3 regions of the Pantoea sp. X-Soil-OKNW-713 genome follow, and region 1 is predicted to be linked to each of the others. Evidence: predicted binding sites of a transcription regulator. Region 1 holds the regulator's gene; each other region holds the start of a gene.

Evidence for each region. The regulator Fur, encoded in region 1, represses iron uptake genes when iron is present. The targets are predictions, from matches to a motif close to ATAATAATGAGAACNACTATCAA.
Region 2: a site for Fur is predicted at 3,847-3,869, ahead of entS (enterobactin transporter EntS). Genes of this name have one in related genera too.
Region 3: a site for Fur is predicted at 5,851-5,873, ahead of AC6I8R_RS17105 (TonB-dependent receptor domain-containing protein). Genes of this name have one in related genera too.

Annotation. Positions count from the first base shown of each region.
Region 1 is NZ_AP035995.1:1,242,590-1,253,195, forward strand. It holds gene nagE (N-acetylglucosamine-specific PTS transporter subunit IIBC) at 1-1,690, shown strand, start outside; gene glnS (glutamine--tRNA ligase) at 1,842-3,509, shown strand; gene AC6I8R_RS05705 (hypothetical protein) at 3,745-4,140, shown strand; gene fur (ferric iron uptake transcriptional regulator) at 4,198-4,644, opposite strand; gene fldA (flavodoxin FldA) at 5,001-5,531, opposite strand; gene ybfE (LexA regulated protein) at 5,660-5,935, opposite strand; gene ybfF (esterase) at 6,104-6,868, opposite strand; gene seqA (replication initiation negative regulator SeqA) at 7,116-7,658, shown strand; gene pgm (phosphoglucomutase (alpha-D-glucose-1,6-bisphosphate-dependent)) at 7,684-9,324, shown strand; gene kdpE (two-component system response regulator KdpE) at 9,364-10,038, opposite strand; gene AC6I8R_RS05745 (DUF2517 family protein) at 10,279-10,479, shown strand.
Region 2 is NZ_AP035995.1:583,744-594,349, reverse strand. It holds gene AC6I8R_RS02660 (enterobactin synthase subunit F) at 1-966, shown strand, start outside; gene AC6I8R_RS02655 (ATP-binding cassette domain-containing protein) at 1,043-1,837, opposite strand; gene fepG (iron-enterobactin ABC transporter permease) at 1,834-2,805, opposite strand; gene fepD (Fe(3+)-siderophore ABC transporter permease) at 2,802-3,758, opposite strand; gene entS (enterobactin transporter EntS) at 3,940-5,190, shown strand; gene fepB (Fe2+-enterobactin ABC transporter substrate-binding protein) at 5,185-6,150, opposite strand; gene AC6I8R_RS02630 (isochorismate synthase) at 6,327-7,505, shown strand; gene AC6I8R_RS02625 ((2,3-dihydroxybenzoyl)adenylate synthase) at 7,516-9,132, shown strand; gene AC6I8R_RS02620 (isochorismatase family protein) at 9,150-10,004, shown strand; gene dhbA (2,3-dihydro-2,3-dihydroxybenzoate dehydrogenase) at 10,001-10,606, shown strand, end outside.
Region 3 is NZ_AP035995.1:3,669,368-3,679,973, reverse strand. It holds gene AC6I8R_RS17145 (SDR family oxidoreductase) at 1-6, shown strand, start outside; gene AC6I8R_RS17140 (siderophore-interacting protein) at 27-815, shown strand; gene AC6I8R_RS17135 (PadR family transcriptional regulator) at 908-1,447, shown strand; gene AC6I8R_RS17130 (UbiD family decarboxylase) at 1,643-3,124, shown strand; gene AC6I8R_RS17125 (UbiX family flavin prenyltransferase) at 3,136-3,714, shown strand; gene AC6I8R_RS17120 (DUF554 domain-containing protein) at 3,725-4,447, shown strand; gene AC6I8R_RS17115 (LysR family transcriptional regulator) at 4,517-5,392, shown strand; gene AC6I8R_RS17110 (Rdx family protein) at 5,473-5,760, opposite strand; gene AC6I8R_RS17105 (TonB-dependent receptor domain-containing protein) at 6,006-8,402, shown strand; gene AC6I8R_RS17100 (hemin-degrading factor) at 8,454-9,485, shown strand; gene AC6I8R_RS17095 (heme/hemin ABC transporter substrate-binding protein) at 9,482-10,306, shown strand; gene AC6I8R_RS17090 (FecCD family ABC transporter permease) at 10,299-10,606, shown strand, end outside.

The DNA of each region.
Region 1 (10,606 bases):
TGGCAAAATCGAGAACCAGTTTGTCGGTATCCTGGTGGGGATTATCTCGGCGGAAGTCTATAACCGCTTCAGCCACGTTGAGCTGCCAAAAGCGCTGTCATTCTTCAGTGGCCGCCGTCTGGTTCCCATCCTGGTCTCCTTCCTGATGATCCTCGTCGCGTTCATTCTGATGTATATCTGGCCGGTGGTGTTTAATGGTCTGGTCAGCTTTGGCGAGAGCATTCAGAAACTGGGTTCTGTTGGCGCAGGTATCTATGCCTTCTTCAACCGTCTGCTGATTCCGGTTGGCCTGCATCACGCGCTGAACTCCGTGTTCTGGTTTGATGTGGCTGGCATCAACGATATTCCGAAATTCCTCGGTGGTGCACAGTCCATCGCTAATGGCAGCGGCATTCCGGGGATCACCGGTCGCTATCAGGCGGGCTTCTTCCCGATCATGATGTTCGGTCTGCCGGGTGCGGCGCTGGCGATTTACCACTGCGCGCGTCCGGAAAACCGTGCCAAAGTGGGCGGTATCATGTTGGCTGCTGCCTTTGCTGCCTTCTTTACCGGCATCACCGAACCACTGGAATTCTCCTTTATGTTCGTGGCACCGGTGCTGTATGTCATCCATGCGCTGCTGACCGGGCTTTCGGTATTTATTGCGGCGAGCATGCACTGGATTGCGGGCTTTGGTTTCAGCGCCGGTCTGGTGGATATGGCACTGTCAACGCGTAACCCGCTGGCGGTCCATTGGTGGATGCTGATCCCACAAGGTCTGGTGTTCTTCGCCATCTACTATGTGGTGTTCCGGTTCACTATCCAGAAATTCAACCTCATGACACCGGGCCGTGAACTGGCTGCTGATGATGAAACTGACGGCTATGACGTCAATGTTGATCACAGCGGCAGTGGCGAAAGCCAGACCGAATCGCTGGCGCGTCGTTACATTGGTGCCGTGGGTGGTTCAGAAAACCTGACCAACATCGATGCCTGTATCACCCGTCTGCGTCTGAACGTGAAAGATGCCGCACAGGTGAACGACAGCGTGGCGAAACGTTTGGGTGCATCCGGTATTATCCGTCTCAACAAACAAAGCGTGCAGATTATCGTCGGTACCCAGGCGGAAAGCATCGCTAGCGCAATGAAAACTGTGCTGACTAAAGGCCCGGTCGCCGCTGCGGCTGCCGCACCCTCTGCTCCACAGGCCGCTGCACCACAGCCGCAGGCCGTGCTGAACAGCGACAAAGGCGTGATCGCCACGCTGGTGGCTCCGGTGAGCGGTGAAGTGGTTGCCCTGGACGCGGTGCCGGACGAAGCCTTCGCCAGCAAGGCGGTGGGTGATGGTCTGGCAATTAAGCCTACCGGTAAAACCGTGGTGGCACCGATTGCCGGTACCATCGTGAAAATCTTCAATACCAACCATGCTTTCTGTCTGGAGAGCGAGAACGGTGTTGAGATCGTGGTGCATATGGGTCTGGATACCGTCGCGCTGGAAGGCAAAGGCTTCTCGCGTCTGGTGGAAGAGGGCGCAACGGTGGTGGCGGGCCAGCCAGTGCTGGAAATGGATCTGGATTTCCTCAACGCCCATGCCCGTTCGATGATCAGCCCGGTGGTGGTCAGCAACAGCGATGATTTCGCTGGCCTCAATCTGCTGGCAAGTGGGTCAGTGGTCGCCGGTGAAACCCGTTTGTACGAGGTTAAAGGCTAAACCCTTGTGATAAACCCCAAAGGCAGGAAGCGATTCCTGCCTTTTTTGTTTTAAAACGACCAACAAACGGTTGTTTCCCTTCTGCGCTTTGTGGATCATACTCCGTTACTTTCCAGGACAAATCACCCGTATTGTATTTGAGGATTTTGAGATGAGTGAGGCTGAAGCCCGCCCAACGAACTTTATTCGTCAGATTATCGACGAAGATTTGGCGAGCGGTAAGCACAACAGCGTGCATACCCGTTTCCCGCCTGAGCCCAATGGTTACCTGCATATTGGCCATGCGAAATCGATCTGTCTGAATTTTGGTATCGCACAAGATTACCAGGGACAGTGCAATCTGCGCTTCGACGACACCAACCCGGTGAAAGAAGATATGGAGTTCGTCGAGTCCATCAAGCGCGACGTGCAATGGCTGGGCTTTGAATGGAGCGGAGACGTTTGTTACTCCTCGAACTATTTCGACCAGCTGTACAACTATGCGGTCGAACTGATCAACAAAGGCCTGGCCTATGTGGATGAGCTTTCGCCGGAAGAGATTCGCGAATACCGTGGCACCCTGACTGCCCCAGGTAAAAACAGCCCGTTCCGCGATCGCACGCCGGAAGAGAACCTGGCGCTGTTTGAAAAAATGCGCGCCGGTGGCTTCGAAGAGGGCAAGGCTTGCCTGCGTGCCAAAATCGATATGGCATCAAACTTTATCGTGATGCGCGATCCGGTGCTGTATCGCATTAAATTTGCTGAGCATCACCAGACTGGTAACAAATGGTGCATCTACCCGATGTACGATTTTACCCACTGCATCTCCGACGCGCTGGAAGGCATTACCCATTCGCTGTGTACGCTGGAGTTCCAGGATAACCGTCGCCTGTACGATTGGGTGCTGGACAACATCAGCATTCCGGTTCACCCGCGTCAGTATGAATTCTCACGTCTGAATCTGGAATACGCGGTGATGTCGAAGCGTAAACTGACTCAGCTGGTGAGTGAAAAGGTGGTAGAAGGCTGGGATGACCCGCGTATGCTGACCGTGTCCGGTTTGCGCCGTCGTGGTTACAGCGCAGCCTCGATTCGTGAATTCTGCCTGCGTATTGGTGTGACGAAACAGGACAACATCGTTGAGATGGCCTCGCTGGAGTCATGTATCCGTGACGATCTCAACGAGAATGCGCCGCGTGCTATGGCGGTGCTGGATCCGCTGAAAGTGGTGATTGAGAACCTGCCTGCGGGTCATGAAGAGATCATCACCATGCCGAACCATCCGAACAAGCCGGAAATGGGCACGCGTGAGGTTCCGTTCAGCCGTGAGGTGTGGATCGATCGCGCTGATTTCCGTGAGGAAGCCAACAAGCAGTACAAACGTCTGGTGCTGGGTAAAGAGGTCCGTCTGCGTAATGCTTATGTGATCCGTGCCGAGCGCGTAGCGAAAGATGATGAAGGCAATATCACCTGCATCTATTGTACCTGTGACGTCGATACCCTGAGCAAAGATCCGGCTGATGGCCGTAAAGTGAAAGGCGTGATCCACTGGGTTTCGGCGATCCATGCGCTGCCTGCGGAATTCCGTCTGTATGACCGTCTGTTCAGTGTACCGAACCCAGGTGCGGCAGAGGATTTCCTCACCACCATCAACCCGAACTCGCTGGAAATCAAACAAGGTTTTGTTGAGCCGGGTCTGCGTGATGCAGTAGCGCTTGCTCCGTATCAGTTTGAACGTGAAGGTTATTTTTGCGCGGATAGCGTTTATTCACAGCCTTCTAAGCTGGTATTCAACCGTACTGTCGGTTTGCGTGATACCTGGGCGAAAATCGGCGATTAATCCTTTTTGTCGTTTTCCCCATATCCTGATAAAAGGGCGAGAAATCGCCCTTTTTTATTGGCTGTAATTTGAGTTTAGCCATCTTTTATTCTGTGGCTTGCGAAACGTGCTTGTTACCGGGATTTGCAACTAATCTGACTTTAACATAATTAATCAATTTACGAGTGTTAAAAACTTTTTTTCAGGTAGGCTATCCGCTCTCAGACGTTGCTCCGCGGGTTATAAAGGAAAAAAAATGACAAGTCTCGCTCAGGAAGCCAAACACAGCGTAGTGGTATTACATCAACTTATCGAACGTATTTTTAATCAGTCGGATAGCACCGACGACAGCATTGAATTGTTCCTTGCGCACTTTCACCCGGATTTCAAAATGGTGACCCCGCAGGGCAAGCAACTGGATTTCAATGCGACGGAAGTGCTGTTCCGTCAGCTGCGTGGTCAGCGTGAAGGGATGCGTATCGCCACCAGCGAACATGCCATCATTTCGCAACAAAGCAAGGAAGTGACGATTCAGTATCGTGAATTGCAAATGATGAACGGCACCAACCAGAGCCGCATCTCACTGGCGGTACTGGATTGCAGTACTTCAATTCCGCGCTGGCGTTATTTACAGGAAACGCTGGTGCAGTGATGCAGCCATAAAAAAACCGGTGCCAGGCACCGGTTTTTTTATACTGCATAGCACATTTTATTGCTTGTCGTGGAGCGTATCGTCTTCGCGGCAGTCTCCCAACGCACAGTGGCCGTACAAGTACAGACTGTGGTTAGTCAGCTTAATACCGTGACGTGTGGCGATTTCGCGCTGACGCGTTTCAATGGATTCATCGCTGAATTCGATCACTTTGCCACAATCCAGGCAGATCAGGTGGTCATGGTGATGCTGTTGCGTCAGTTCAAAGACGGATTTACCACCCTCGAAGTTATGGCGGGTCACGATTCCCGCGTCATCAAACTGGTTAAGAACGCGATAAACCGTTGCCAGACCAATCTCTTCGCCCATGTCGATCAGGCGTTTGTACAAATCTTCCGCGCTGACGTGATGGCATTCGGGTTCCTGAAGCACTTCCAGAATTTTCAGTCTGGGGAGCGTGACTTTCAGGCCAGCCTTCTTCAATGCGGAGTTGTTGTCAGTCATGCGGATATTGTCCTGTTACTTAGCTAGTCACTTGCGGCGCAGGGCCTTGAATGTCGATCACGCGCATTCTCATTTGCGTCTCATTATAGAACTCAAGCAGTGAAATGAAAACCAAGGCAATGTCCTGAAAATCACCAGTGGCTGTAAGGAGAAATGTCACTAACGCCGGCGGGGATCGTGCAGGTCTTTGTTTCCATTTCACTCAGCCTCATTCTGATGCCAGAGGAATAAGCGGATGACCGTTACGGGTATTCTACAGATTTGCGGGAAAAAGTTAAAAAACAGTAGCTATTATTTTTATAGGAAATTCCTTTAACTCAATGTGAGCCAGCGCCCACATTGAGGAGGGCAGGGGATCAGGCTTCAATGATCTCTTTCAGTTGCAGCTCATCGAAAATCTGTTTCACCCATTTATCAACACGTTCGTTGGTCAGTTCAGGCTGACGATCTTCATCGATCGCCAGACCGAGGAAGTGTTTGTCATCTGCCAGACCTTTCGAGGCTTCGAAATGGTAGCCTTCGGTCGGCCAGTGTCCCACAATCACCGCGCCGTTTGGCTCGATGATATCGCGGATGGTGCCCATCGCATCACAGAAGTATTCAGCGTAATCTTCCTGGTCACCGCAGCCAAACAGCGCGACTAATTTGCCATTGAAATCAATTTCTTCCAGAGTCGGGAAAAAATCATCCCAGTCACATTGCGCTTCGCCGTAGTACCAGGTCGGAATGCCCAGCAGCAGGATATCGAATGCTTCGAGATCTTCTTTGGTGCTCTTGGCAATGTCATGCACTTCGGCCACATCTTTACCCAGTTGTTTCTGGATCATTTTTGCAATGTTTTCAGTATTGCCGGTATCGCTGCCGAAGAAAATGCCTACGATTGCCATGAGTTAAGTAACCTCTTAAATCCTGATATATGGGTTGAATGCACAGTTAAGCGAATGATAGCAGACCGGGCAAAGTGGCGGAACTTGTAAAGCCGAGACTTTGTGTTCCTGCGTGCGGTCTGCGTGTGTTACGACAGTTTGAGTTGCGCCAGCAGCATTTGTTCAATCAATTCGCTACGGCTGATGTTCTGCTGCTCTGCCAGAGTATTAAGCGCGTCAACCGCTTCACTGCTCATTTTTAGCTCCACGCGACGTAAACCACGCACTTTGTCGCGTTTTAGCTGGTTGCGCTTGTTAATGCGCAACTGTTCGTCACGCGTTAGCGGACTGGTTTTGGGGCGACCGGGACGTCGCTCATCAGCGAAGAGATCGAGCGTGGTGCGGTCAGTTTGTTCTTTTGCCATTTTTTGTAAAACTGAGTGGGCGCGAACGGCGGAAAGGCGCTGCGCAATTTATACATTATCGGCCCAGCCACGGTGAAAAAATCATCCGCGGCAAATTTTTAGCGCGACATCATACTCCAGCACTCCTTGCGACGCCAACCTTAAACGTTTTGCGGCAAGCTTTTGCTTTTACAGTACAAAAAAGCGGCGAACTGCGCGCAAAACCGCCTCAGGTTTTTCAGCATGGACCCAGTGACCGGCACCACTGATGACATGCGCATGCGCCTGTGGAAACTGGTGCAGCAACGCATCACGATGCTGATTGTCCAGATAAGGCGATTCGCTCCCGCGAATAAACAGCGCCGGATGTGGCCATGCAGGAACCTCATTCCAGCCGGAAATGGTGGCGTAATTATCCCACAGCACCGGCACATTGAAGCGCCATTCGCCATCCTGGAACGATTTCAGAATGAACTGAATGACCCCTTCTTCAGTCAACAGGGTGCGCATCACCTCGGCGGCTTCACCGCGACGCGTCACACCCGCGGCGCTCACGGCACGGATAGCAGCAAAAATCTCATCATGGCGGCGTGTCTGATAATCCACCGGCGCGATATCAATCATCACCAACTTTTCAATGCGTTCCGGCGCAATGGCACTTAACGTCATGGCAATTTTGCCACCCATCGAATGGCCGATTACGCCAACACGATCGAGGCCGTGGGCGTCAAGAGTGTCAACGATATCTTGCGCCATCGCCGCATAGTTCATCTCGTCGCTACGCGGGGACAGACCGTGATTGCGTACATCCACCTGCAAGGTGGGACGGGCATCGCGCAGGCCTCGTGCCAGCACGCCAAGGTTATCCAGGCTGCCAAACAGGCCATGAATTAACAGAATCGGAGGAGCATCAGGGGCAGATTGTTCAGTTTCCAGACGGGCATTCAAAATCATGGCAAAGTTCTTACGGTTGTGAGCTTCGCTTAGGTTATCATGAATCCACCTGCTCAGGAGCCAACCTGGTGGGCATTAGGGCATATTCCGACTTTTGCCCTGAAACGATGCCAGCGCTATCGGCCGCCTGGGATTTAACTTTATAATCCTCATGTTAGAGCCCGCTCACATTTTGCACGGCAGGATTTTGCTAAGGCCTTTGCAGAAATGCGTGGTTCTGTCATTTGCCAGAATCGTACGGAAAAAGATGAAAACGATTGAAGTTGACGAAGAACTCTACCGTTATATTGCCAGCCACACCCAGCACATTGGTGAAAGCGCCTCCGAAATTTTGCGCCGCATGCTGAAGTTCACTGCCGGTCAGAGTGCCCCTGCAACCTCTGCTGTTGTCGCCGTTGCGGCCAAAGAAGCCCAGCCGGTCGCAACGCAAGCCCGTCCGCAGGATCGCGTTCGTGCGGTACGTGAACTGTTACTTTCTGATGAGTATGCAGAGCAGAAAAAGGCGGTTAATCGCTTTATGCTGGTGTTGTCAACGCTCTATCGTCTTGATCCCGCAGCCTTTGCGGATGCCACGGCGTCACTGCAAGGACGCACCCGCGTCTATTTTGCCGGTGATGAGCATACGCTGCTGCAAAATGGCACCCATACTAAGCCGAAGCATGTGCCCGGCACACCGTACTGGGTGATCACCAATACCAATACCGGTCGCAAATGCAGCATGGTGGAACACATCATGTTAGCCATGCAGTTCCCGCAGGAACTGACAGAGAAAGTTTGCGGCACCATTTAAACCGAAGCGTCAGGGAGAAGCGCCAATGGCCAATCACCCCCGTGCCGGGCAGCCCGCCCAGCAGAGCGATTTGATTAACGTTGCACAATTAACCTCTCAGTACTACGTCCTGAAGCCGGATGTGGATAACCCTGAACATGCGGTGAAATTTGGTACTTCCGGTCACCGTGGTAGCGCAGGTCGTCACAGCTTCAACGAAATGCATATTCTGGCGATTGCGCAGGCCATCGCGGAAGACCGTAAGAAGAACGGCATCACCGGTCCGTGCTATGTCGGTAAAGACACCCATGCGCTGTCTGAACCGGCGATTTTGTCGGTGCTGGAAGTGCTGGCGGCTAACGGCGTCGATGTGATTGTGCAGCAGGACAACGGCTACACGCCGACGCCTGCTATCTCCAACGCGATCCTTGAGCACAACAAACGCGGTGGCGCACTGGCTGATGGCATCGTCATCACCCCGTCGCACAACCCGCCGGAAGATGGTGGTATCAAATACAACCCGCCGAATGGTGGCCCGGCCGATACGAACGTCACCAAAGTGGTGGAAGATCGTGCTAACCAGCTGATGAAAGCGGGTCTGAAGGATGTAAAACGTCTGCCACTGGATCAGGCGTGGGCCAGCGGTCATATCGTTGAACAGGATCTGATCCAACCCTATGTTGAGGGGCTGGCGCAGGTGATCGACTTCCCGGCGATTCAGAAAGCGGGCCTGAAAATTGGTGTTGATCCGCTTGGTGGCTCTGGTATGGCCTACTGGCAGCGTATTGCAGAGCATTACAAGCTGGATATCACCATTGTTAACGATGCTATCGATCAGACCTTCCGCTTTATGCATCTGGATAAAGATGGCGTGGTGCGTATGGACTGCTCGTCAGAGTGCGCGATGGCTGGCCTGTTGGCGTACCGTGACAAATTCGACCTGGCTTTCGGCAACGATCCCGATTACGACCGCCACGGCATTGTGACGCCGGCTGGCCTGATGAACCCGAACCACTATCTGGCGGTGGCGATCAACTACCTGTTCCAGCATCGTCCACAGTGGGGCAAAGATGTCGCCGTGGGTAAAACCCTGGTGTCCAGCGCGATGATTGACCGCGTGGTGAACGACATTGGCCGCAAGCTGGTGGAAGTGCCAGTGGGCTTCAAATGGTTCGTTGATGGCCTGTTCGACGGCAGCTTCGGCTTTGGTGGTGAAGAGAGCGCCGGGGCGTCGTTCCTGCGTTTCGACGGCACGGCCTGGTCCACCGATAAAGATGGCATCATTCTGTGCCTGCTGGCGGCGGAAATCACCGCTGTCACCGGTAAAAACCCGCAGCAACATTATGATGAGCTGGCGGCGCGTTTTGGCGCACCAAGCTACAACCGTTTGCAGGCAGCTGCGACTTCCGCGCAGAAAGCGGCATTGTCGAAGCTTTCACCGGAAATGGTGAGCGCTGACACGCTGGCCGGTGATCCGATCACCGCACGTCTGACGGCGGCACCGGGTAACGGCGCATCAATTGGTGGTCTGAAGGTGATGACGGAGAACGGCTGGTTCGCCGCGCGTCCGTCCGGCACCGAAGATGCTTATAAAATCTACTGTGAAAGCTTCCTCGGCGCTGAGCATCGCCAGCTGATCGAGAAAGAAGCGGTAGAAATCGTGAGCGAAGTGTTGAAAAACGCTTAAGCACAGCGAAATGAAAAAAGGCGCGTTATGCGCCTTTTTTTATGGCATAAACCGATAACCAATGCCGGTTTCTGTCAGCAGATGGTTGGGTTGGGTGGGGTTGGTTTCCAGCTTCTGACGCAGATGCCCCATATAAATGCGCAGATAATGGCTATGCTCCACCGCATTTGGCCCCCAGACCTGGTTCAGCAACTGACGTTGTGTCAGCACTTTTCCGGCATTATTCAGCAGCAAACTGAGCAGACGAAATTCGGTCGGCGTCAGATGCACCTCTTCGCCAGCGCGCAGCACACGACGCGCCGCCAGATCGACCGTCACGTCACCAAAACGCAATACCGGTTCGGACTGGCTGCCCTGATGACGTCGCAACGCCACACGCACCCGTGCCAGCAGTTCACCAATGCCAAAAGGCTTGGTGAGATAGTCATCGGCACCGGCATCCAGCGCATCGATTTTATCCTGTTCGTCCGTGCGGGCGGATAACACAATTACCGGCATGCTGCTCCACTGGCGCACTTCACGGATAAAGTCATTGCCATCGCCGTCGGGCAAACCGAGGTCAAGGATCACCAAATCGGGTTTGCGCGTGGCGGCTTCAATCAGGCCGCGCTGCAACTGCTCGGCTTCCACAATCTTTAGCCCTTCGCCTTCAAGCGCCAGGCGCACGAAACGGCGGATCTCCTTTTCATCTTCAACGATCAAGATGGTGGTCACGCGAACTCCTGCGGCAGAAATGGATAACGGTTCACTGTAGCAATAAATCGCGTCGCCGTCCGTGTTGAAGTTTGTTACCCATTGGGAACCTTACATTTACATTCATGTAACTTAATTTCAGTGCGGCGATGAAATGGACAAAAAAAGATCAAAAAAGTGGTCGGATGAGTAGTAAAATTACACAACGAGGCGTAATATTTGTGTCAGATCACATTTTCTCAGACTCACCAGGAGGCAACCATGTATCAGGCATATCCGTTCTACAAAGTTGTGCTGCGCCGCGCGCTGGTGGTGTTGCTGGGGGTGCTGGCGCTCCCTGTAATGCTGTTCCGTGCCGATCGCGCACGCTTTTACAGCTATCTGCACCGTATGTGGTGCAAAACCAGCGCGAAGCCAGTTTGGCTGGCGCAATCTGAAGCGGCTGGCGGCATTTTCTGGTAACGCTGTTCCGCTGTCGTTCCGCCCGGTGTCTTCCCTGAAGCACCGGGTTTTTTTATGCCAATTTTTCACTGCGCATCCCCGCTGACGCTGTGTTCGGCATACATTTCAGCTACACTTAAAACCTCTA
Region 2 (10,606 bases), 660 kb from region 1:
GAAAGCCAACTGGCTGCGGCGTTTTGTCAGTTGCTGGCACGCGACAGCATCAGCGCCCAGGATGATTTCTTTGCCCTGGGTGGTCATTCACTGCTGGCGATGCGCCTTGCTGCCCAGTTGCGCCGTGAACTCAGGCAGCCGGTGACCGTCGGACAGATCATGGTTGCCTCCACCGTCGAGAAGCTGGCTGCATTGTTAAGTGATGCGCAATCCCACCAGCAGGCCGGTTTTGAGGCCGTGCTGCCGTTGCGCCAGGGCAGTGGGCCAAATTTGTTCTGTTTCCATCCGGCCTCGGGCTTTGCGTGGCAATTCAGCATTCTGCAACGCTACCTTGATGCGCGCTGGTCGTTGATCGGCATTCAGTCGCCGGACACCGCCAGCCCGTTGAATCAAAGCACGCATCTGGACGAGGTGTGCGACGCCCATCTGCGCACCCTGCGCGAGGTACAGCCGCACGGCCCTTATTATTTCCTCGGCTATTCACTTGGCGGCACGCTGGCTCAGGGGATTGCGGCACGGCTGGCGGCTGCCGGTGAAGAGGTAGCGTTCCTCGGCCTGCTTGATACCTGGCCGCCAGAGACGCAAAACTGGGATGAAAAACGCGGCGAGAACGTGCTGGACCCGGCAGTGCTGGACGAAGTGAACCGCGAGCGCGAGCAGTTTATTGCGGCGCAACGGCATCAGGCGGGTGAAGAGATGCAGGCGATGTTTGACACTATCGAAGCCAACTACGCCAGTTCAGTACGTCTGTTGGCAACGGCACGCAGCGCCAGCTTCAGTGGCCGCGCAACCTTGTTCCTCGCAGAACAGACGCAACAGCCGGGACAGGATGCACGCCGCGCCTGGGCACCTTATGTCGGCGAGCTGGAGGTGTGGCCGATGGATTGCGCCCACGTCGATATCATTTCGCCGAAGATGTTTGAGCAAATCGGACCGTTATTACAACGGCTACTGAGCAAACTCTGATCCAGAATGTAGGGCGCGATTTATCGCGCCGTTTTTTTCCAGCACCGCGCACGGAACCGCGCGATAAATCACACCGCTACGGCCGTCCCAACGGCACAATCATTGGCGTATGCGCCACCGGGTCTTCCACAATCACGCAGCGCAAGCCGTATACCTGCTCAATCAACGCGGGCGTGACAATCTCTGCCGGTTTCCCTTCCGCGATAATCCGTCCATGACGCATAGCAATCAGGTGCGTGGCATAGCGGCAGGCGTGATTCAGATCATGCAGCACCACCACCAACGAACGGCCATGCTGTTGATTGAGATCCTGCATCAATTCCAGCAATTCAATCTGATGGGTGATATCCAGCCAGGTGGTCGGCTCGTCCAGTAACAACAACGGCGTTTGCTGCGCCAGCACCATCGCAATCCACACACGCTGACGCTGACCGCCAGACAAGGTATCCACCTGCTGATCAGCGAGATCAGACACCCCGGTCGCCAGCATCGCCTGCTGCACCGCAGCTTCATCTTCAGCACGCCAGCGCCCGAACAGCGCCTGATGTGGATAACGTCCACGCGCCACCAGCTCAGTGACGCTGATGCCTGCCGGGGCGTTAGAACTTTGCGGCAGCAGGCCCAGGCGGCGTGCCACCTCTTTGGTGGGATAGCGCGCAATGGCTTCTCCGTCCAAAAACACCTGACCTTTTAACGGCGTATTCAGACGACTCAGGGTGCGTAACAGGGTTGATTTGCCACAGGCATTCGGGCCGATAATCACCGTCAGCTCCCCTTCCGGGATCGCCACCGACAAATTTTCTGCCACCACTTTTTTGTCGTAACCCAGCGTCAACCCTTCGCCATAGAGACGACTGGAGATTTCGGTCATTGGCGTCGTGCCTCCCGCACCAGTAAAGCAATCAGATAAAGGCCGCCGATGCTGACGGTAATCACCCCCACCGGCAATTGATAAGGTAAGAACAGATGCTGGGCCGCGAAATCGGCAGCAATCAGCAACAGCGCTCCACACAACCCTGCCAACGGCATGCCGCCGCCGAGACGGCGCGCAATCTGCGGTGCCAGTAGCGCCACAAAGGAGATCGGGCCGACCAGCGCCGTTGAAGCAGCGATCAGCACCACGCCAAGCAGCATCAACCACAGGCGGCTACGCTCCACCGGCACACCAAGGGCGCAGGCGGTGTCATCCCCCATCTCCAGCAAACGCATCCGGCGGGCCAGCAGCGCCACCAACAGCAGCGCCAGCAGTAACACCACGATCACCGGCGGCGTTTTTGTCCAGGTTATACCGTTCAGCGAACCGGCGCTCCACAGACCGGCGCTGAGGGCAGCATCCAGCGAAGCGCTGATAATCAACCAGCTGTTAAGCCCCATCAACAACGCACGCACGCTGATGCCGACAATAATCAAACGGAAAGTTTCCACGCCGTTACGCCAGGCAAACAGGTAAACCAGCGCGGCAGTGGCAATGCCGCCAATCATCGCAGCGGCCGTCATCGCCGAGGCGTTTTGGTTGAACAACACCAGCGCCACCAGCACACCGCTGTAGGCACCGGTGTTAAAGCCAAGAATATCCGGGCTGCCTAATGGATTACGCAACAGTGACTGGAAAATCGCGCCGCTCACGCCCAACGCTGCGCCAATCAGCAACGCCATCAACACGCGTGGCAGACGCCACTCCAGCACGATCAGTTTGATATTGCTGGCACCCTGTCCCAGCATCACCTGCCAGATTTGTTCACCGCTGACCGGCAAAGCACCCCGTGTCATCGCCAGAAACGCGAGCAATCCGCAACCGAGCAGCAACCAGAAGGTATGAAACATGACGCGCCGGGTCATACAACACCTCGCGCGAGTTTGCGCCGCACCAGTACAATCAACATCGGTGCTCCCAGCATGGCGGTAACGATAGAAACGCGCAGCTCACCAGGCACCAGCAGTCGACCAATAATATCCGCCGTTAACAGCAGGATCGGCGTCACCAACGCGGTAGCAGACAGTAGCCAGCGATGGTCATTCCCCACCAGCCAGCGCGCCAGATGCGGCGTCATCAACCCAACAAACGCAATCGGTCCAACCGCTGCGGTGGCTGCACCGCACAGCAGCGCAATCGCCAGCAGCCCCAGTACCTGGGTTCGGGCCACGCGCGTACCCAGCGCGGTCGCCATATCGCCGCCCATACTCAGGCTGTTTAACGCCTGCGACAAACAGAAAGCCACCACGCTTCCGACGGCAACGGCTGGCCACAGGATACGCAGAATGGTGAAGTCGCGAATATCCAGCGAACCGCTGTGCCAGAAACGCAGGTGATCATAGATGTCAGGATTGAGCAGCGAGATGCCTGAGGTCAGCCCTTCCAGTACCGCGCTTAACGCGACACCGGCCAGGGTTAAACGCACCGGATTGACGCGCCCGCCACCTATCGCGCCGGTCATCGACACCAATAACGAAGCCAACAACGCACCGCCAAAAGCAAAACCGAGCCATTCAGACGGGGTATTTGCGCCAAACCACGCAATGCCCAGCACCACGGCGAAGCTGGCTCCGGCATTCACACCGAGAATGCCGGGGTCAGCCAGCGGATTGCGCGTCAGGCTTTGCATTAACGCGCCAGCCAGTCCCAGAGCCACGCCCGCCAGCAATCCGGCCAGGGTGCGCGGCAGACGTGCCTCGCGAACGATAACGCAATCCGCACTACCACAGGTGGTGGTAACGGCATGATAAACATCGGAAAGAGAGATGGATTTTGCCCCAAGCATTAAACTCAGGGCAATAAGGAGCACCAGCAGCATCCCTGATCCTGCAAGTGCGCGAGTCTGGTGCATAGCGTTATGAACCTTTAATCATCAACGTAATCGCGTGCGTAGGGTAAATGTGATAATGATATTTGTTATCGTTATTACTCGTATTTGTCTATGTTATCATGACTCGCCTCGCGGAAGATGAGGAAAATTGGTGCAAAAAGGCGAAGAAATGAACAAACCCTCCCACTTTATCGATCTCTCCCTGCTTAAATCCCATCCGGCGTTTCGCGCGGTATTTATCGCCCGCTTTATCTCGATTGTCGCACTCGGCATGTTGGCGGTGGCGGTGCCGGTACAAATTCAGCAGATGACAAAATCCCCCCTGCTGGTTGGACTCGGCGTTACGGTAGCCGCCTGCGGCATGTTTATTGGTTTGCTAACCGGCGGGGTACTGGCCGATCGTTATGAACGTAAGAAACTGATTTTATTCGCCCGCTCGACCTGTGGGCTGGGCTTTGTCGGACTGGCGATCAACGCGGCGTTGCCTGAACCCTCACTGACTGCGGTGTATCTGCTGGGGCTGTGGGATGGCTTTTTCGGTGCGATTGGCGTCACCGCGCTGCTGGCCGCGACTCCGGCGCTGGTCGGACGCGAGAATCTGATGCAGGCAGGCGCGATTACCATGCTTTCAGTACGCTTCGGCTCCATCCTGTCACCGGCGATAGCCGGCATGGTGATTGCCAGTGGCGGCGTGGTATGGAACTTCGTCCTCGCGGCGCTGGGGACCTTACTGACCGTGCTGACCTTACTAAAACTGCCGATGCTACCGCCGCCGCCACAGCCGCGCGAGCACCCCCTGAAATCGCTGGCAACCGGTGTGCAATTTCTGTTTACCACGCCTTTGGTGGGAATGGCGGCGTTGATGGGCGCACTGGTGACGCTGGCGAGCGCGATTCGCGTGCTCTATCCGGCGCTGGCTCCGCATTGGGAGGTGAGTGCCGACCGACTGGGATTGATGTTCGCTGCCGTGCCTTTGGGTGCCGCAATCGGCGCTGTCACCAGTGGTCGGTTAGCACAGGCCGCGCGTCCCGGTTTATTGATTATCAGTAGCGCTATCGCCTCATTTCTGGCGCTCGGGCTGTTTGGCCTGATGCCAAACTTCACCCTCGCGTTGCTCTGCCTGGTGGCGTTCGGTTACTTCAGTTCCATTACCAGCCTGGTGCAGTACACCCTGATTCAGGCATTAACCCCTGATGCGCTGCTGGGTCGTATTAACAGCTTATGGACGGCACAAAACGTCACCGGGGATGCGCTGGGCGCGGCGCTGATTGGCGGGATCGGTGCCTGGCTGTTACCTCAGCAGGCGGCCGCGGTGTTTGGCTTTGCTGCCACCCTGCTGGGCGTGCTGATGTGGCTGGTGATGGGATCGTTACGTCGCTATCAACCGCCAGCCGTAACGCTGGCGGAAGAAGCATCATGACTTCACAAACAGTTTTTCCAGGCGAGCAAGCAGGTTGCTGGCACTGAAGTAATCAAGGCGGAAGCTGTCAACGCCCATTGCATAAACCTGTTGCTGCGTCACGGCGGCGTTTTGTGCGAGGAACGGATTAGCCAGCACCGACTGACGGGTTTTGTCATCGCCAGCAAATAACAGGAAGCTGTGTCCCGTCAGGCCGCTGGCAACGTTTTCACCCGCGAGCTGAATGATGTCCTTGCGCTGTCCCATGCTGTGGCTTTGTTGAATATTGGCCGGGGGCATCGCCAGGGTGAAGCCCAGTTGCTGCAACAATTTGCCCTGCGCCGATTCAGCGGTCCACAAATTCACCGCGCGTCCATCGCCATTCCACACCAGGGCGGAAACCGGCTGCGGCGGTAATGTGATGGCTTTTTTCAGCGCGGCCTGACGATCGGCAAAGGCTTTAATATGCTGCGCCGCCTCGGTTTCATGACCGGTGGCCTCACCGAGCAGCGTCATCAGGTCCTGCCAGCTTTTATCGTCGTAGTTAATCACCAGCGTCGGTGCAATGGCAGAAAGCTGACTCACCAGCTTGATGGCGGAGTCGTTACCCGTGGCGCTGACGATAATCAGATCCGGATCTTCGGCTGCCACCGCTTCAGCGTTGGCTTCACCGATATACAGGCGTTTGACGCCGCGTTGTTTCGCCACCTCGCCCCACTGACGGAAGAAGCCCTGATCGTCGGAGAGGCGACTGTTGGGGGCGGTAGCACCCGATGCAATCACCGGCGCATCAATCGCCAGCAGTGAACCGGTCAAGGTGACGCTGGTTGAGACAATACGCTGGGGGGCTTTGGTCAATGTCACCACGCCCTGTTCGGTCTGAATTTTGCGTGGCCAGCCCTGTTCGGCACGCGCAAGTCCACTAAAAGCCTGTAAAATGAACAACAGGACAACCATGCCCCATAAACCGCATTTATTCATAAGTTTTCATCCATCATTTAGCTTATTTCCGCCCCCGGCATAAATGCCGGAAAACGCTTAAAGATAAGGGAACACCCGCGAACTGATTGACTCTTTGGACCATTCGACGTAGGTTACAGGGCCATAATAAAAATGATAATCATTCTTAATAATCTTATCATTTATAGGTGAAAATTATGGTGGAATCTTCCACGTTTGAAAATGCCTGGCTGAAGGATTTTTCCGCACTTTGTCGCGGATTCCTGTTCACATCTCCCTGGCGCAGCCTGGTGACTCAGGGGTGCTACACCACCCTGACCGAACCGGTTCAGGATGCTGCTGCGTTAGACGGTGATTTTCAGCAACAGCTGCGCCAGCATTTTGCGGCGGCGAAAAAGCAGGGTATCGAGCAACCGATTCTGGTCGGTGCGATCCCGTTTGATGTCAGCCAACCTGCCGCTTTGTTTATTCCTGAATCCCATCAGACCTTTAAGCGTGCCGATTTACTGGCCGCGTTACCGACCGAACTGAGTGCGCTGCCCGCCGTGCGCCGCCGTGCGGCAGTGCCGGATCACGACGCCTTTACCCAAATGGTGGCAGATGCGGTGGCGGCCACACAACGTGGCGATCTCGACAAAGTGGTCCTGTCGCGCCTGATGGATATCGTGACTGAACAACCGGTGGATAGCGCTGCGCTGATGCAGCGGGTCATGGCGCAAAACCCTAACAGCTACCATTTCCATCTGCCGCTGCCGCAGGGTGGTGTGTTGCTGGGAGCCAGTCCGGAACTGATGTTGCGTAAACAGGGGCGTGATTTCAGCTCTTGTCCTCTCGCCGGTTCCGCACGTCGCGATAGCGACAGCCAAACCGACCGCGCAGCCGGCGAAACGTTGATGAACTCCAGTAAAGATCGGCACGAACATCAGCTGGTCACCGATGCGATGCGCTCCACGCTGCAACCGCGCAGCCGTCTGCTGTCGGTGCCGACAGTGCCCTCGCTCATCACCACCTCAACGTTATGGCATCTCGCCACGCAGATTGATGGTGAAGTGCAGGACCCGCGCGAGAATGCCCTGTCCCTCGCCTGCCTGCTGCATCCGACTCCGGCGCTCAGCGGTTTCCCGCATCAGCAAGCGCAGCAGCTGATCCAACAGTTGGAGCCGTTCGATCGTCAGCTGTTTGGCGGCATCGTCGGCTGGTGCGATGACGCAGGCAATGGCGAATGGGTCGTCACCATCCGCTGCGGCACGGTACATGACAGCCGCGTGCGCCTGTTCGCGGGTGCCGGAATTGTGGCCGACTCTCAACCCGAATCAGAATGGCGTGAAACCGGCGTGAAGCTGGACACCATGTTGCGCGCCTTTGGACTGCAATAAAGGAAAGACCATGAGTATTCCCTACAACCGCTGGCCTGATGAACTCGCCACCCGTTACCGCGAAAAAGGCTACTGGCTCGACGTACCAATGACCGACATCCTGGCGCGTCAGCAACAGAATGACGCCATCGCGGTGATCGACGGCGAACGCCAAATCAGCTATCGCGAAATGGATCAGCTGACCGACAACCTGGCGGCTGCCCTGCAACGTCGCGGCCTGAAAACCGGCGATACCGCGTTGGTGCAGCTCGGCAACGTGGCGGATTTCTATCTGACCCTGTTTGCCTTATTTAAAATCGGCGTGGCACCCGTCAATGCGTTGTTCAGCCATCAGCGCACAGAAATGACCGCCTACGCGGCGCAGATTGAACCGGTGCTGCTGATTGCCGATCGTACCCATCCGCTGTTCGCTGATGATAGCTTTATCGATGTGCTGTGCCGCAGCCATCCCTCGTTGCAGCAGGTGATTCTGCGCAATGACACCCAGCCGGAAAACACCCTGGAAACGCTGCTGGCGGAAAGCGCCGGTGATTTCACCCCGACGCCGAGTGCGGGTGATGAAGTGGCCTTCTTCCAGCTCTCCGGCGGCAGTACCGGTACGCCGAAGCTGATCCCGCGTACCCACAACGATTACTACTACAGCATTCGTGGCAGCGTGGATATTTGCGCCGTGACCGACCGCACCCGCTATCTGGTGGCGCTGCCTGCGGCACATAACTTTCCGATGAGTTCACCCGGCGCACTCGGCGTGTTTTATGCCGGTGGTCAGGTGGTACTGGCCGCCGATCCCAGCGCAACACTGTGCTTTCCGTTGATCGAAAAACATCAGATCACCGATACCGGCCTGGTGCCGCCTGCGGTGAGCCTGTGGTTGCAGGCGATTCAGGAATGGGGCAGCAACAAACAACTGGCCTCACTGGAACGGATGCAGGTGGGCGGTGCGAAGTTGGGTGAGACATTGGCTTCCCGCATCCAACAAGAAATTGGCTGCCGGTTACAACAGGTTTTCGGTATGGCGGAAGGGCTGGTGAACTACACACGCTTCGACGACGACGAGAAAACCATCCTCACCACCCAGGGACGTCCAATTTCTGATGATGATGAAGTCTGGGTCGCCGATGCCGATGGCAATGCATTGCCGGTGGGTGAAGTGGGCCGTCTGATGACACGCGGTCCTTATACCTTCCGTGGTTACTATCGCAGCCCGGAGCATAACACCGCCAGCTTTGATGCCGACGGGTTTTACTGTTCCGGCGATCTGATTGAGATTAACCCGCAGGGTTACATCACCGTACAGGGACGCGAAAAAGATCAGATCAACCGTGGCGGAGAGAAGATCGCCGCTGAGGAGATCGAAAACCTGCTGCAACGTCACCCGGATGTGATTCACGCTGCGCTGGTATCGATGAATGATGAGCTGATGGGTGAAAAAAGCTGCGCCTTTATTGTCGCCAGCCAGCCGATTAAGCCGGTGGCGCTGCGTCGCCATCTGCGCGAACTGGGCGTAGCCGAGTTCAAATTACCCGATCGTATTACCTGCGTAGACGCCCTGCCGCTGACCCCGGTTGGTAAGGTAGATAAAAAACGTCTGCGCCAACAACTTGCCGACCAACAAGCGCAAGCCTGACCTGTTCCGGAGATTGTATGGCTATTCCAAAATTGACCTCTTATCCGCTGCCGACCGCCACCGAGTTGCCTGCCAACAAGGTGAAATGGGCGCTGGAGCCGCAACGCGCGGCGCTGCTGATTCACGATATGCAGGCCTATTTCCTTAATTTTTGGGGCGAAAACAGCCCGCTGGTGAATCAGGTTGTCGAAAACATCGCGCGGCTGCGTGCCTACTGCAAAGCGCAAGACATCCCGGTGTTCTACACCGCACAGCCTAACCAGCAGAGCGATGAAGATCGTGCGCTACTGAATGATATGTGGGGACCCGGCCTCAACAAGCATCCCGATCAACAGAAGATCGTTGATGCTCTGGCACCGGATCAGCACGATCATGTACTGACCAAATGGCGTTACAGCGCCTTTCATCGTTCGCCGCTGGAGTCGATCCTGCAAGAGATGGGCCGCGATCAGCTGATCATTACCGGCGTTTACGCCCATATCGGCTGCCTGACCACCGCCACTGATGCCTTTATGCGCAACATCCAGCCATTTATGGTGGCCGATGCGCTGGCTGACTTTACCCGTGAAGAACATCTGATGGCGCTGACCTACACCGCTGGCCGAAGCGGCAAAGTGGTGATGACCGCTGATCTGATGCCGCTGCCGCTGAGCAAAGACGATCTGCGCGCGCTGATCCTGCCGCTGCTGGAAGATGACGATGTGCCGGAAGATGATGAGAATCTGATCGACTACGGTCTTGATTCCGTACGCGTGATGGCGCTGGCAGCGCGCTGGCGTCAGGTACACAGCGATATCGATTTCGTTAGCCTGGCGAAGAATCCCAGCATTGACGGCTGGTGGGCACTGCTGTCGCGGGAGTCGACGAAATGAGCCTGCCGTTTGATTTCCGCGGAAAAATTGTCTGGGTAACCGGGGCAGGTAAAGGCATCGGCTACCATACGGCGCTGGCTTTTCATCAGGCGGGCGCGCAGGTGGTGGGCTTCGATCTGCGTTTTGATCAGGCCGACTATCCGTTTGCCTGTCAGGTGATGAACGTTGCTGATGCTGCTGAAGTGAAAACCGTCTGCCAGCGTCTGCTGGCGGATCAACCGCGTCTCGATGTGCTGGTAAACGGTGCTGGCATTCTGCGTATCGGCAGCACCGAAGAACTGGCGTTTGAGGACTGGCAGGCTTGCCTCGCCGTCAACGCCGGTGGTGCGTTCAATATGTTCCAGCAGACGCTGCCGGTGTTCCGCCAGCAACGGGCTGGCGCTATCGTCACCATCGCTTCGAATGCCGCCCATGCACCACGCCTTGGCATGTCTGCCTATGGCGCATCCAAAGCGGCGCTACGTAGCCTGTGCCTCACCGTAGGTCTGGAGATGGCTCCGCTCGGCGTGCGTTGCAATATCGTCTCACCGGGATCGACCGATACCGATATGCAGCGCAGCCTGTGGCATACCCCGGAAGCGGAGCAGGAGATGATCAACGGT
Region 3 (10,606 bases), 2.4 Mb from region 1:
GGCTGATCCTCGCAGGGAGATATGACTTGAGAAAACAGACCTCTTCGGCCAACCCACGCGCACCCCGTCGCGTACGCAATGAACTGCGTTTTCGCCACATTACCGTGGCGAGCAAAACCCGTGTCGCCGGGCAATTCTGGCGTATCGTTTTTACCGGCAGCGATCTGGCCGGTTTTAACTCGCCTTCTTATGATGACCACATCAAAGTGTTCTTCCCGGAGCCGGGTAGCGCGCTGACACTGCCGACCATGACCGACGAGGGCGTGGTGTGGCCTGCTGGCGTACGTCCGGCCGCGCGTGATTACACCCCGCTGGAATTTAACGGTGTCGATTCGCTAACCCTCGATTTCTATATCCACGATGGCGGCGTCGCCAGTAGCTGGGCCAACAACGCACAGCCGGGCGATCAACTGGCGATGGGCGGCCCGCGTGGCTCCTGTGTGGTGCCGGTCGATTATGCTTGTCAGGTTTATGTCTTTGATGAAACCGGCCTGCCTGCCATCAAACGCCGTCTGGCGGAAGTTGAGGCGCAGGAGGTGCATCTGCTGGCGTTTGTTGATGAGGCCACCGGGCGTGATTATCTGGGCGATCTCGACGGTGTGAATATTAGCTGGCTGGGCAGCGGCACCATGCAGAGCGATAACCTCGGCGCGCTGATTGCAAAGCTGGATAAGATCTCCATCCCCAGCGAGGAGTACTTTATCTGGCTGACCGGGGAAGGTGAGGCGGTGAAACTGCTGAGCGATTACTTTACCCAACGTCGCGGTGCAGATACCGATTTTGTTCGCGCTGTCGCCTACTGGCATCAGAAATAACCGACTCTTGCCCGTCCAGTTGCCGCCTGTGTTGAATTTTGCCAGGCGGCAGACTACTATCAACCTCCCTTAACCGACCCCTCAGGCAGGCAATGAAACAGCATCGCGACTCTCCCTGGCACGGCGACCACGCCCAGCGTGCATTTTGTGCAGGCGCACGCAAAAAGCGTCGGGAACGTATGCTTGATGCCAGCGATATCCGCCTGTTAATGCTGCACTTTCTCGCCCAGAGCGACGCTCACGGCTATGAGCTGATCAAATCGGTTGAAGAACTCTCTAAAGGGGAATACTCCCCCAGTCCCGGTATTATCTACCCCAACCTGACGCTGCTGGAAGAAACCGATGCCATTCGCGTGGTGGATGCGCAGGAGTCGCGTAAAGCCTACACGCTTAACGACAGTGGCCGCGCGCTGTTGGCTGAAAATCGTGAAAATGTGGATACCATTATTAGCCGCTTAACCTCGCTGGCTATTCTGGTAAATAATCGCAGCATTCCGGCAGTAGAACAGGCAATTCACAATATTAAATTCACGTTAAATCATCGTCTGGCGCAGGAAAATATTTCTGAAGATGCATTGAATATTGTGATTTCCGCACTGAATGAAGCTGCGGAAAAAATTGCAAAGAGTTGATCTAAATCATTTTTACCCCGAAATTTGTTGCAACATTGTTTTATTTAAATAAACAAATAAAAACAAACCTGTAGCATAAATATCATCCAAACCAAAAAGGTTTGGGTGGTAAATATAAACGGTAGTTTTTCCCGCAATTATTCAGCGCTACTTTCCCCTCATCGCATTCACTCTGAAGCGTTAAGGGAAAAGAATATGTCTGAAACAAAAAAACAGCCGGTGCATGATCTGCGTTCGGCTATCGCATTGCTGCAAAGTCTGAAAGGCGAATTCGTCAGTACCGATACCGAAGTTGACCCCCATGCGGAACTCTCCGGCGTATACCGCTATGTTGGTGCCGGTGGCACCTGTGAACGTCCGACGCGCAAAGGCCCGGCGATGATGTTCAACAAGGTGAAAGGTTTTCCTGATGTGCGCGTGGTGACCGGCCTGATGTCCACCCGTGAACGTGTTGGTCATCTGCTGGATTGCGCGCCGGAAAAACTTGGTTTTCTGCTGAAAGATTCGGTGCATCACGCGGTGGCACCGGTAGTGATCAGCGAGAAACCCTTGTGTCAGGAAGTGGTGCATTACGCGGAAGACCCCAATTTTGATCTGCGTACCCTGCTGCCCGCGCCAACCAATACCGAAGAGGATGCCGGTCCTTACTTCACAATGGGGATGTGCTACGCCTCCGACCCGGAAACTCACGAATCGGATATCACCATTCACCGTCTGTGCATCCAGAGCCGCGACGAACTGTCGATGTGGCTGACCCCTGGCCGCCATATTGATGCCTTCCGTGAGAAAGCTGAAAAAGCCGGCAAACCGCTGCCGATCTCCATCAGCATCGGTGTTGACCCGGCAATCGAAATCGCCGCCTGCTTTGAGCCGCCAACAACTCCACTGGGCTTTAACGAACTGAGCATTGCCGGTGCACTGCGTGGCAAACCGGTTGAACTGGCTCCCTGTGTCAGCATCAACGAGAAAGCCATTGCACACGCTGAAATCGTGATTGAAGGCGAGCTGCTGCCAAATGTGCGGGTGCGTGAAGACCAGAACACCAACACCGGCAAAGCGATGCCGGAATTCCCGGGTTATACCGGCGAAGCGAAAGCCGAGCTGCCGGTTATCAAGGTGAAAGCGGTGACGCACCGTAAACATCCGATTCTGCAAACCACCCTTGGCCCAAGCGGCGAACACGTCAGCATGGCCGGTATCCCGACCGAAGCCAGTATTCTCGATATGCTGGAACGCGCGATGCCAGGCCGTGTGCTGAACGTCAATGCGCACACCTCCGGTGGCGGCAAACTGCTGGCGGTGATCCAGTTTAAAAAATCTGCGCCAGTGGATGAAGGTCGTCAGCGTCAGGCTGCCCTGATTGCTTTTGCCGCGTTCTCAGAACTGAAACACGTCATTCTGGTGGATGACGACGTGGACGTGTTCGACACCGACGACATTCTGTGGGCCATGCAGACCCGCTTCCAGGGCGATGTCGATATCGCCACCATCGCCGGGGTGCGTTGCCATCCGCTCGACCCATCGCAGCAGCCAGGCTACAGCGCCAGCATTACCCAGCAAGGGATGACCACCAAAACCATCTTTGACTGCACCGTGCCGTGGCATATGAAAGCCCACTTTGAACGTTCGAAGTTCAAAGAGGTAGATGTAAAACGTTTCCTTCCCGATTTTGAGTAAGTGAGGTTGTAGTGAGCAGAAGGCGCATTATCGTCGGCATTAGTGGCGCATCCGGTTTTCAGTACGGCATGAAGGCGCTGCAACTGCTGCGCGATCAGGATATTGAGGTGCATCTGGTGGTGACCAAAGGTGCAGAGGTGACGCGTTCCATGGAAACCACCTGGCAGCGGCAGGAGATTACCGATTTGGCGGATGAGGTGCACAGCATCAGCAATCTCGGTGCCTCGATCTCCAGCGGCTCGTTTAAGACCCTCGGCATGCTGATTGCGCCCTGCTCAATGAATTCGCTGGCGTCCATCGCACATGGGCTGACCGGCAATCTGCTGACCCGTGCAGCAGATGTGATCCTGAAAGAGCGGCGTCGGCTGGTGCTGATGGTACGTGAGACGCCGCTCAATCTGGTGCACATCCGCAATATGGCGGCAGTGACGGAAATGGGCGGGATCGTTTATCCGCCAGTTCCGGCCTTTTACCAGAAGCCACAATCCGTGGATGAAATGGTGCATCACAGCGTATCGCGTGCCCTCGACCTGTTTGATCTCGACGTCGGCAACCTGAAGCGCTGGGGTGAAAAACATAATGAAGCCTAAGGAGTAAATTATGGTAGTGGGACCCTTTGTCAACGGCAGCGCCGTGCTGATTGGTGGGATGGCAGGCGCTTTTCTCGGCACCAAAGTGCCGGAACGCTTACGCGTAGCACTGCCGATGACCTTCGGCCTGTCGTCGATGGGCCTCGGGATTGTATTGATTGGTAAGATTCACAGCTTACCGGCGGTGATTCTGGCGCTGATTATCGGTGCCGCTCTCGGTGAACTGGTGTTTCTGGAGGAGAAAATTGGCCGCCTCGGTAATCTGGCAAAAGGGCTGGTTGGGCGTTTCCAGGGTGAACAAACCGAAACCGGTCTGACGGGCGCGGCCTTTACCGAGAAGTACGTGGCGATTATGGTGTTGTTCTGCGCCAGCGGTACCGGCATTATCGGGGCGATGACCGAAGGGATGACGCACGATCCCAATATCCTGTTTGTTAAATCCATTATGGATATCTTCACCGCCGCGATTTTTGCTACCTTGCTGGGTTATGCAGTAGCGGTAATTGCCGTACCGCAACTCATCATTCAGCTGGCGCTGGCGTCAGCCGCAGTACTGATTATGCCGCACACCACCGCAACCATGATGAGTGACTTTACCGCGGCGGGTGGATTTATCATGTTGGCGGCGGGTTTCCGTATCGCCGGAATTAAATCATTCCCGGTGGCGAATATGTTACCCGCGTTGGTGCTGGTGATGCCGATCAGCCATCTGTGGACGATGTTTATTCATTAAGCAGTACGACAGCCGCGGTTGGATCGGGGTTAGCCATGTCGTATCAGGCGCGAGGAGGCGCGGAGCATCATGGATCTCAAACGATTGCATTACTTTTGCACAATAGCGGAACAGGGCTCCATCAGTAAAGCCGCAAAGCTATTGAACATCGCACAACCGCCGCTGGGTAAACGTCTCCAGGAACTGGAAGAGGAAATTGGTTCGCCGCTGTTTACCCGCACCCCACGCCGTATGGTGCTGACCGAGGCCGGAACCTTTCTTTATCGTCAGGCATGCGACATCCTGAGTCGGGTCAATCAACTGAAGCGTCAGACCATCACCATTGCCACGCGTAAGCAGCGTCGGGTGAATATCGGTATCTCCTACCTGTATCTGCGCTATTTCAATACCATCCTGATGGATTACTACCGCAACCGCCCCGACTGGGATATTAACGTTATCGTGTCTGACTCCAGCCATCTGGAAGCGATGCTGCTGGATAACACCGTTGATATTGCGCTGATGCAAACCCCTGGCGATCGTCAGGCGTGGTTTGTGCGCGAGCTGGAACCGATTGATACCATTGCGGTGATCTCTTCACATTACGCGCCAATGCTGGCGGGAAAAGCGTTGCAGTTTGCCGATCTCAGCGGCATTCCGCTGATTCTGCTACACCGCATTGGTGGGGAAGGAACCTATGAAGTGCTGCGCAGTAAGCTGTTCAGTAGCCTTGAACAGGTGAACATCAGTATCAAGGTATCCGAACCCCGTCTGGTGCTGGAAATGATGGAGCAGGGGTTTGATGGCGCGGCCTTTTTACCGCGCTCGGAGTTTATCCCCAGTGCGCAGGGCAGATATATGGTGTGTCCACTGGCGGAACCCTTCGCGATTTACCATCCGGCGATTGTTGCGTTGAGCACCGCGCAGGATCGCCTGCTGTGGCCGCTGGAACATGAAGTGGCGTAGCGGCGCGATTTATCGCGCGTTTTTGGCTGCGGTGCGGTTGTAAAAGAGCGCGATAAATCGCACCGCCACGATTCGGCTCGCTAGTTTTTTTTCTTATCCACATGGCCCAGCTCCCGATCCGGGAAGCAATAATCCCGCACCCGCTGCTTTAACGCCGCCGCATCGGGGAAGCCGCCTTCCTGCTTGCGTTCCCAAATCACGTTGCCATCGATGGTGATTTCAAACACGCCTCCGGTGCCGGGTTGTAACGTCACCGAAGCTAAATCATCAGCAAAAGTATGCAGCAACTCCTGCGCCATCCACGCTGAACGCAGCAACCAGTTGCATTGCGTACAGTAATGAATATTCACCGCGGGTTTCTGTGCCATGTCATCGCTCATCTTAATTAATTGATTAGTAATAAGTTAACTATGGTTAACAAATTGTGCTGTCTAAGATACATCTTAGTGTAAATGCTATTGATAATGATTACCACTTACATTACATTCCTGACGAAATCATTTATAACATAAAAAAAGTCTGTAACTTTTTACGGTTTTATCTACAAAACCTGTGGTTTTCTGGCAGCAAGCAAGTGAGCGAATACTAACAATTAACCAGGTATTTCGCGTCTATGTCCTCATTATTTTCGGGGTTAACTCACCAGCGTCTTTTCAAAACGGCGATCTTAGCGTCAGCGATTCACGCGGCTTGTGGCTATGCAGCGACCAGCGATAATCAAGATCTGACCATTTCAGGCAAGAAAACCACCACCAATGAACCGGTGATGACCGTTACTGCACCGAAACAACCGTTGGTTGCTGGCAGCCGTAACACCATCTCAGCTGAAGAAATGCAAAAGCAGGGTGGTAATGATTTCGGTTCAATTATGCGTTATCAGCCGCTGGTTAGCGCGCCGGGCGCCGCAGGCGGTAGTAACACCGGCAAAAGCGGCTACACTGGCGACCGTGGTGGTTATACCGGTTATAACATCCGTGGCCTGGAAGATAACCGTGTCTCTATCGACGTAGACGGTATCGAACAGCCTTTTGCAACGGGGCGTAGCTCCGTAGGCCGCACAGGTTCAGGCACCTTCGGGATTGGCCGCGACTATATCGATCCTTACATGTATGGCTCAGTCGGTATTGTTTCCGGTGCGACCGATGTTTCCTACAAGAATAACGCCCTCGGTGGCTCGGTGTCCTTCCGTCCCAAATCACCGGATGATTACCTGTCGCCAACTAAGCAGACCTACTTCGGTTATCAGAGCGACTATGATTCTTCCAACCGTAGCTGGCACAATGGCATCACCGCCGCAGCAGGTGATGAAACCCTGCGTGGTATCGTGGTGATTAGCCGTCGTGACGGTCAGGAAACCCGTAACAATAGCGGCACTATCGATGCCTACCCGGCCAACTGGCACTCGGATGCCATCGCTGCCACCGGAATCTGGCAGCCGAACAGCGAGCATCAGTTCAGTGCCACGCTGGACTACTACCACAAAACCAATCACACCAACTTCGATTACTGGGGCACCGGCACCACGACCATTTATGGCCGTGCCGATCAGAGCAGCCAGACTCGTCGCTGGAGTGGCATGTTGAAAGATCTCTGGACGCCGGACAACAACCTGCTGGTAGATTCGCTTGAGAGCAGCATCTATTACCAGGAAACGCAGGCACACGATGATACTGCTGTGCCAGTCGCCGGTTCCGTTGCAGCGCACAATATCTATTCAGACTACAACACCAAAACCTATGGTTTTGAAACCAAAGGTGAAAAGAGCTGGCTGTTTAACAACTTCAGCTATGGTCTGAACGCCAGCATCGCGAAAACTGAGCGTCCATACTGGATGGACCCGGCGCAGACGTCTTACAACAATATCACTCCGCCTGAAGCCAACAGCCGTAGCTGGACTTTCGGGGCTTTTGTTGAAGACACCATGAGCTGGGATTTGAACGGCCATACCTTCTCCGTGATTCCTGGCGTGCGTTACGCTTATCAGAATACCAAGCCGCAGAACCTCTCCAGCATTTCGGGCGGGGATGCTGATGTGTCAACGGGTGCGGTATCAACGCTGTATGGCAAAAGCTTCAGTGATGGCCAGCTGCTGCCGTCAATTGCCTTCCAGTACAACCTGACGCCGAAAATGATGGCTTACCTGCAATACAAGCGCGGCGCACAGTTCCCGAACCCAAGCCAGTTGTATGGTTCATGGAACCTGACATCCAATTATGGTGGTTCAAATCAGTATGCGCTGTTGGGTAACACCGACCTGAAAACGGAAACCAGCAACAACTTTGAGTTCGGCCTGAAAGGCGAAGCGGTTGAAGGGATCACCTTCTCCGCGGCGACCTTCTACAACAGCTACAAAAACTTTATCGATTACACCCGTTACAGCCGTAGTTCGAATCCGGAAGTCTTTACTGACATCCCGAGCAACATTGGTATTGCTTACCGTGCAGAAAACCGTGACAAAGCCTATATCTACGGCGCGGAATTCGGTAGCAAGTTCAACATCGGCACATGGGTGCCAGAAGTGGATGGCCTGAGCGCGCGCCTGGCATTTGGTTATGCGCAGGGCGCGTCTAAGTCCAGCTACCTGGGTGACAAATACGTGCCGTTGGAGAGTGTGCCGCCGATGCGTCTGATTACCGGTGTGGCCTATGACGATCCGGATCAGCGCTACGGTGCAGCCGTTACCGCTACCTTTAATCATGGTAAGCGTGCAACGTATACCCAGCGTCAGACCTATACCAATACTGGCAGCGCGATTGGCACCACCAGCAATACCTACTACCAGAATATCCCTGGTTATGCGTTGGTTGACCTGACGGCTTACTACCGCGTCACCAAAAACGTCAAGATCAGTGGCGGTATCTACAACCTGACGGATCGCAAATACTGGGACTACCTCAGCAGCCGCGATCTGGAATCCACTACCAGCAAAACCGATCAGAACTACTATGATTCACAGCTTGCTGTGATGCCCGGACGCACCTTCCAGTTGGGTGTGAACGTCGATTTCTAATAAATCACTTCGCCCTGCGGCAACGCAGGGCATTTTCATGGAGCATGCGCAATGAACGAACGTTACGAACACTATCTGGCCCTGAAAGGCGAACATCCAAAAAAATACGCCCGCGATCTGGCGGCGCTGATGGGCATTGGCGAAGCGCAACTCTGTGAGGCGCGCGTCGGCCACGATGCAAAAGCGCTGAAAACCGATTTCCCGGCACTGCTGGCCGCCCTCGAAGCAGTGGGTGAAACCAAAAGCATCACCCGCAATGAATATGCGGTGCACGAGCAGGTTGGCAAATATGAAAACCTGCACCTCGGCGAACATGCCGGACTGATCCTCAACCCGCGCGCACTGGACCAGCGTCTGTTTCCTCAGCAGTGGCGTAGCGCCTTCTTCCTGCAAGAGATGACTGCGCGCGGTGAACGTCAAAGTATTCAGATTTTTGACAGGCACGGTGACGCGGTGCTGAAAATCTACACCACCGACAACACCGACATCGCTGCCTGGGATGCGCTGATAGCGCAGTTCAGCACCGCAGACCAGGCCGCACTGGAGCTGACACCAGCGAGTCACCCGCAGCACAGCACGACCGTGGATGCCAGCACCATCGAAGCCGAATGGCGTGCCATGACCGATGTGCACCAATTCTTCGGCCTGCTGAAACGCCATAACATTTCACGTCAGCAGGCATTCCGCGCGGTTGCAGACGATCTGGCATGGCAGGTCAACAATGATTCGCTGGCCCAGTTGTTGAACCAGGCGCAGCAGGACGGCAACGAAATCATGATCTTTGTCGGCAACCGTGGCTGCACCCAGATCTTCACCGGCGCGGTAGAAAAACTGATGCCGATGGATAACTGGATCAACATCTTCAACCCGGCGTTCACGCTCCATCTGCTGGCGGACCACATCAGCGAAAGTTGGGTGACGCGTAAGCAGAGCGGCGATGGTTTCGTCACCAGCCTTGAACTGTTCGCCGCTGACGGCACTCAGATCGCGCAACTTTACGGCCAGCGCAGCGAAGGTACGCCGGAGCAGGCGCGCTGGCGTGAACAGCTGGCATTGCTTACCACCCCAGGAGCTGCCGCATGAAACGTCTGACCCTGTTGTTGCTGACTGCGCTGGCACTGCCGACGCTGGCAGCGGAACGCGTGGTTTCCATTGGCGGAGATGTCACGCAAATCATCTATGCGCTGGATGCTCAGCAGGACCTGGTGGCGCGCGACAGTACCAGCCAGCAGCCTGCCCAGGCGAATAAACTGCCGAACATCGGTTATATGCGTCAGTTGAATGCGGAAGGCATTCTGGCGCTGAAACCGACGCTGGTGCTGAGTAGTGAACTGGCAAAACCATCGCTGGTGCTGCAACAGGTGGCGCAGGCGGGGGTAAAGGTGGTGGAAGTTACCGGCAAAAACAGCATTGAGGCGATCCCGGAAAAAATCGCCACCATCGGCAAAGCGCTGCATCGTGAAGAAGCGGCCAATGCCCTGACCGAGAAAGTGCAGAAACAACTGGCGCAACTGCCGAGCCAGCCACTGCCGGTGAAGGTCCTGTTTATCATGGCGCACAGCGGCATGAACACCCTGGCGGCGGGATCGCAAACCGGGGCAGATGGCGCGATTCGCAGTGCCGGTCTGGTGAATGCAATGGCGGCAGTGCCGCATTATCAGCCGCTGTCGCAGGAGGGTGTGGTGGCTGCGGCACCGGATCTGGTGGTGGTGGGTCAGGATGGCCTGCGCACCCTCGGTGGTGAGGAGAAAGTCTGGTCACTGCCTGGACTGGCGCTGACGCCTGCCGGACAGCATCACGCGTTGCTGGTGGTGGATGAGATGGCATTGCTGAGCTTTGGTCTGGACACGCCAGATGCCATCGTCAAGCTGCGTCGTGCAGCTGAAGCGGCCAAACATGACTAGCGTTGCACTGCTGCGCTGGCTGAGCCTGATGGCCGTCAGCATGGTGATATGTATGTTGATGGCCGCCAATTTTGGCGCGATGCCGCTCTCGATCCGCACCCTGTGGCATGCGCCGCTCAGCGATATGGTGTGGCAGATCTGGCTGAATATCCGTCTGCCGCGTGTATTGCTGGCGGTACTGCTTGGCATGGCGCTGGCGGTATCCGGTGCGGTGATGCAGGGGCTGTTTCGCAACCCGCTGGCCGATCCGGGATTGCTGGGTATCAGCAGCGGAGCCGGTCTGGCAGTGGCCCTGGCGAT